Regions from separate parts of the Providencia sp. UF-224 genome, predicted to be linked through region 3. Evidence: predicted binding sites of a transcription regulator. Region 3 holds the regulator's gene; each other region holds the start of a gene.
The links. Region 3 encodes Fur, which represses iron uptake genes when iron is present. Its sites were predicted from a motif close to ATAATAATGAGAACNACTATCAA; they were not measured.

Region 1: feoA (ferrous iron transporter A) is a predicted target of Fur. The motif match lies at 1,244-1,266, and genes of this name have one in related genera.
Region 2: AC4IFO_RS09795 (TonB-dependent receptor domain-containing protein) is a predicted target of Fur. The motif match lies at 1,059-1,081, and genes of this name have one in related genera.

What each region holds. Positions count from the first base shown of each region.
Region 1 covers NZ_JBSICC010000008.1:4,372-6,581, forward strand. The annotation lists gene AC4IFO_RS09575 (Tex family protein) at 1-1,014, shown strand, start outside; gene feoA (ferrous iron transporter A) at 1,379-1,609, shown strand; gene feoB (Fe(2+) transporter permease subunit FeoB) at 1,639-2,210, shown strand, end outside.
Region 2 covers NZ_JBSICC010000008.1:49,880-52,089, forward strand. The annotation lists gene AC4IFO_RS09790 (efflux RND transporter periplasmic adaptor subunit) at 1-834, opposite strand, end outside; gene AC4IFO_RS09795 (TonB-dependent receptor domain-containing protein) at 1,097-2,210, shown strand, end outside.
Region 3 covers NZ_JBSICC010000005.1:55,421-57,630, reverse strand. The annotation lists gene fur (ferric iron uptake transcriptional regulator) at 528-977, opposite strand; gene fldA (flavodoxin FldA) at 1,244-1,771, opposite strand; gene ybfE (LexA regulated protein) at 1,926-2,210, opposite strand, start outside.

The sequences.
Region 1 (2,210 bases), on a different contig from region 3:
CGTGGTGCCGTGTCGATTGCTCGCCGTTTGCAAGACCCGCTGGCTGAGCTGGTTAAAATCGACCCGAAATCTATCGGGGTAGGCCAATATCAGCATGACGTCAGCCAAACTCAACTTGCCCGCAAGTTGGATGCCGTTGTCGAAGACTGCGTAAACTCCGTAGGTGTAGACTTAAATACCGCCTCAGTCGCCTTGCTGACTCGCGTTGCAGGCCTGAGCAAAATGATCGCGCAGAACGTGGTTGATTGGCGCGATGAAAACGGCCAATTCAATGACCGAAAACAGTTACTGAAAGTGGCTCGCCTTGGGCCTAAAGCCTTTGAACAATGTGCAGGGTTCCTGCGTATCACCAATGGCGAAAACCCGCTGGATGCATCAACGGTTCACCCTGAAGCTTACCCTATCGTTGAAAAAATTCTGCAAACTGTCCGCCAGCCGCTGAAAGAAATTATGGGTAATTCACAAGTGCTCAATGCCCTGAGCCCGCGTGATTTCACAACAGAGCAGTTTGGTGTCCCAACGGTTACGGATATTATCAAAGAGCTAGAAAAACCGGGTCGTGACCCACGTCCTGAGTTTAAAACTGCCACCTTTGCTGAAGGTGTGGAAACGATGAATGACCTCGTTTCTGGCATGATTTTAGAAGGCGCGGTGACCAATGTGACCAACTTTGGTGCATTTGTGGATATCGGTGTACACCAAGACGGCTTAGTGCATATCTCTTCACTCTCCAACAGTTACGTCGAAGACCCACACAAAGTGGTGAAAGCGGGCGATATTGTGAAAGTGAAAGTATTGGATGTCGATATTGCCCGCAAGCGTATCGCCCTCACCATGCGCTTGGACGAGCAAGCGGGGGATTCTAACAGCGCACCTCGTAAAGCTGCACCTGCACAAGATAAAAACGCACGTAAAGCCCCTGCACCTCGTGGTAACTCGCGCCAAAATACGAATTCATCAGGCAACAGTGCGATGAGCGATGCCCTTGCTGCTGCATTTGGTAAAAAGAAGTAATCTGATTAAGCTAAATACCCCAATAAATTCATTGGGGTATTTAGTATTCTCTAGAAATATCTTCACTGATAAATTAATAAACAAATTCAATATATTGTTCAAAAATCAATCCATTCAATGCGTTCCGTCTTATCCCATCGCTATCTAAAAAACACCGCTAACTCCATGCTTCGTTGATCCACATCAAGTCAAATTGACGAAAAAAGAGGCTAAATATAACAAAAGGTGGATGATTATGATTCTCATTGTTAATTAGATTTATTTTTGTTTTTCTCAGCGTTGTGCTTGTAGATAGAAACTTTTCTAACAATAATTATCAGTATCATTATGAATTGAATCGTTAGGAAGATAATAGGAAGACACTATGGCTATACTTCCTCAATGCAGTTACAAAATTCTAGGCTTCTCCCCCGAGATAAGCCCTGCATACCGACAAAAATTATTGTCTCTCGGTTTATTACCGGGCTCCGTTTTTAAAGTGGTGCGTTTAGCGCCTTTTGGCGATCCTGTACAAATCGAAACTCACCGCGTCAGCTTAGTGCTGCGTAAAAAGGATCTCGCCCTACTAAACCTTGATGAAGCGCCTACCGCTTAAGTCTTCTTTTTTGATTATTGGCAAACACTATGAAACGATTGACTATCGGCTTAATTGGTAACCCCAATGCAGGTAAAACAACCCTTTTTAACCAGCTAACAGGGTCAAGACAGCGCGTCGGTAACTGGGCTGGCGTCACCGTTGAGCGCAAGGTTGGCCGCTTCCACACGGATGACCACAAGATTGAGCTTGTCGACCTCCCCGGTACTTACTCACTCACCACTATTTCTGAACAGACCTCCCTCGACGAACAAATTGCCTGCTACTTTATTTTAAGTGGCGAAGCCGACATGTTAATTAACGTTGTGGATGCGTCGAACTTAGAGCGCAACCTCTACCTGACATTGCAATTAGTTGAGTTAGGCGTCCCATGTATTGTCGCCCTGAATATGTTGGATATTGCCCAAAGCCAGCATATTGATATCGATATTGCCGAATTGGAAAAACAACTGGGTTGCCCTGTGATCCCAATGGTTTCAACCCGTGCAACGGGCATTGATAAACTGAAAAAAGCCATTGATACTCACCCGCAAAATAACCAAAAAGCCCTTGTTGAATATCCACCACAGCTATTACACGCTGTTGATTCATTATCTGAACA
Region 2 (2,210 bases), on a different contig from region 3:
CACCATGGTGCCTGTTTCACCTAGACGCACGTGTTTGGTTGGCTCAGTCAGCGCCACACGGATTTTCCCAAGTTGGGTTAATGCATCTATTTTTGGCGACAAATAACGTAATTTCCCCGATGTTGATTGATTTTCATCAAGGTTAATCACGACGGGATTACTGCCCACAATGCGAGAAAGCTCGGAAGGGTGTGCCTGCGCTTCAAATTCCAATTCATTATTTTCAATCAGCTTAAATAACAAGCTGTTATCTGACAGCGTGCCATTCATCGCATGACGCTCACTGATCACCCCCGAAACAGGCGCAATAATTTTCGATTTGTCTTCTTGGCTTTGTTCACGCATTAATTGGGCTTTGAGTTGGCGCAGTTCCGCACGGCTTGCCGTTAACAATGCACTCTGTGCGGCCGCTTCTGATTTGGCTTTACCAAATTCATTCGCCGAAATCACCCCTGTTTTTGCCAGCGGTGATAAACGTTGCAGTTCTTGTTGCGATTGGGCGCTGAGCGCTTCTTGTTGCTTAATGTATGCGGCAGCTTTATCAATTTCTGCTTTTAATTGATTAACCCCTGCACTTTGGATGGGTGATTCCAACATGGCGAGCAATTGCCCTTTTTCAACCCATTCCCCTTCTTCCACAAACACTGCGGTAACCATTTGCTGTTGCAGTGGAGAACCAATTGAAATTTCGTTTTTTGCCACAAATTTGCCCGGGATGCTGACGACATCAACTGTCATCACATTTTTTGGGTTTGTGACGCTTAGGCGAATTTCCTCTGCCTGTGTGTTCAAGCAAATGAAAAATAATGAAATGGCTAAAAAGATGTGTTTCATAAGTCATAAAATTCCCGAGTAGACGCTCGCGCTACTGTAATTTCGCTTAACCACAAACTCCATAAACCAAAGTTAAACCTTAATTTTTCGTTAAGCTTGGTAAAAACCAGTAAGTCCATTTTTGCTATACGGGAAAATTATTAACTGAGATCAAATATTGACCAGAAATTAGCTCGCCAATTATTTATTTCCGATATGTTTTAGTGATAGTATTCGCAAACAATATAATTATCATTCTCATTTCTATTTGCTAGGGATTACTATGACTACGCAACATCACTACACACTTGTCGCCGCAGGTATTTGCGCGGCTTTGGCTTCATTTAGTACGACAGCAGCAGAAGATTCAGACAAACTTATCGTCACCGCATCGGGTTATTCACAACAATTACGCGATGCCCCTGCCAGTATCACGGTGATCACCGCTGAACAGTTACAAAACAAACCTGTGCGCGACCTTGCTGATGCAGTTAAAGACGTAGAAGGTGTCAGCATTGTAGGTTCAGCCAATAAACAAGATATTAATATCCGTGGCTTACCGGGTGAATACACCTTAATACTGGTTGATGGTCGTCGCCAAAATAGCCGTGAATCACGCCCAAATGGCAGCGGTGGTTTTGAAGCGGGCTTTATGCCGCCCGTCGAAGCCATTGAACGCATTGAAGTGATCCGTGGACCAATGTCTTCCCTGTATGGTTCCGATGCGATGGGTGGTGTTATCAATATCATCACTAAAAAAACCACCAATGAGTGGCACGGCAGCGTAACCACAGGCGCGATTATCCAAGAAAACAGTGATAGCGGTAATTCCACCGACGGTAACTTCTATCTGTCAGGCCCATTAGTTAAAGATAAATTAGGCTTGCAACTATACGGCGGTGGTGACTATCGTCAGGAAGACAAAATTACAGATGGCCACTACAAAAAAGACAACAAAAGTCTCACAGCTAAGTTAAGTTTTACACCAACTGAAAATCAAACCTTCCTTTTAGAAGCAGGTAGAACACTGCAAGAAAGAGAAGAAACCCCAGGCAAATCTCTTGCTGAATATGAAATGCGCGGGCAATCAAAACAATATAATAAAAAAACCGAACTCTACAATAACCGAAACCACGCCGCGCTAACTTACAAAGGTGAATGGGATTCGTTTAATACAGAATTAAGTGTCTATCAAGAAAGTACGAAGAAAAAAACCAAAACAGAAATTAAAGATGCCATCACTAAGCTGACTGAATACCGCTATGAAGACCGTGTACCTGAAATTACCAACACTGTCGTCGATGGTAAAGTTGTCGCGTTCTTACCAGACAACATCTTAACAGTCGGTGGTCAATACCAATACTCAAAACTCAAAGATAGTTCATTGGTTTCCAAAG
Region 3 (2,210 bases):
TTTTTTCATCAGTTAATCTCTTACGAAGTACGAGAACAATCCAAATAAGTCTAGCTAAAAATATACAAATTACATCATATAGTTGTAATTTAACTTTTTTATTACACTTAAATTGTTTATTAAATTAAAAAAAGTAAAACTATATAGCAATATACTGAACTTATTTTAGACGTTAATTAGATAAACTATATGACAGTGATATGAAAAAAAGATGCAAGGTATATTTTAGATAACGTTATGCATCACTATGATATCATTGTAAATATTCTCAAATAGAGAAGGTGTGTTCATCCGTCAAACAATATAAAGGATTTGAAGTGAATTGCAACTTATTATAGAACACTTCAATATTTCACCTTAACGACATATTTTAGTGATAAATATAAAGTAAATGAAAGAAATTATGGATATTCTCACTGAGAATGCTTAATTTATCGGTGGATGGATACAATAAAAAAGCCCGATAATGGTGGTTATCAGGCTTTTGAAGAATGGGTCACCATCAAAATATGATGGTGATTAATTTATTACTCTTTTGCTTCGTGTGCGTCAGCGTTATCGCGGCAATCACCATCAGCGCAGTGGCCATATAAGTACAAACTGTGGTTAGACAGCTTAATACCGTGACGTGCGGCGATATTTTTTTGGCGAGTTTCAATCGATTCATCAGTAAACTCAATCACTTTACCACAATCTAAGCAAATTAAGTGGTCATGGTGATGCTGCTGAGTTAATTCGAATACGGATTTTCCACCCTCGAAATTATGGCGCGTAACGATACCTGCATCATCAAACTGGTTCAATACACGGTATACAGTCGCTAGCCCGATCTCTTCGCCCATATCAATCAGCTTTTTATAGAGATCTTCCGCACTGACGTGGTGGCACTCAGGCTCCTGAAGTACTTCCAAAATCTTAAGTCTTGGAAGAGTGACTTTGAGTCCAGCATTTTTCAATGCTTTATTGTTGTCTGTCATGCGGGTTTGTCCTGTATCTTAAATCATAAATTTAACAATAATGAGACATTTTTAACATAAATCCAGTTGTCTTCTAAACTGATTTACAATTATAGGCATGGAAAATAAAAATAGAAACCATGCATTGTCTCATTATTTTGATAATCTCTTATAAGTCTATCCAATTAGGATATTTAATCGATTATTTTAGACCGAATGACGTTCCGCGATGGTGCATTTTGAGCGGAAAGGAATTCGGCCTAAGCGTAACACTTGTTTTTAATCGACTAGCCAAGAATTTCAGCTAATGACATCTCTTCAGAGATTTGTTTGACCCATGCATCCACTCGTTCATCTGTTAACTCCGGTTGGCGATCTTCATCAATCGCTAATCCGATAAAGTGGTTGTCATCTGCCATACCTTTTGAAACTTCGAAGTGGTAGCCTTCGGTTGGCCAGTGCCCAACAATCACCGCACCTCTTGGTTCGATGATATCGCGAATAGTCCCCATCGCATCACAGAAGTATTCTGCATAGTCTTCTTGGTCTCCACAGCCAAAGAGAGCGACGAGTTTACCTTCAAAATCAATTTCTTCTAATGTTGGGAAAAAGTCATCCCAATCACATTGTGCTTCGCCGTAGTACCAAGTTGGAATACCAAGAAGTAGAATGTCAAAAGCTTCAATGTCTTCTTTGCTGCACTTTGCAATGTCATGAACTTCTGCTACGTCTTTGCCTAATCTTTCTTGGATCATTTTGGCAATATTTTCTGTGTTACCTGTATCACTTCCGAAGAAAATACCGATGACTGCCATAAACTGATTAACCTCTTGTTTTTCTAAGAGAGAAAGAAGGAGTGTCTCAACTTCTAGAACTCATTTAGAACGAAAATAAATAGAATTTTATGCCTTATTCTGGCGAAAAAACTTTTATAAGTCTGTCAAATTTGTGTGATTTACTAAGATAGCGTTACTTGAGTATTGTCTCATCAACTTGTTGAAGTTGTGACATCAAAATTTCTTCTATTAATTCACTACGGCTTATATTTTTTTCTTCAGCTAACTGATTCAGTACAGCAACAGCTTCTTCGTTTAGTTTAAGTTCAACTCGGCGCAATCCATTCACTTTATCGCGTTTTAATTGATTGCGTTTGTTGATCCTTAATTGTTCATCCCGTGATAGTGGGCTTGTCTTAGGTCGCCCAGGCCTTCGTTCCTCAGCGAACAAATCCAGAGTAGTACGATCAGTTTGTTC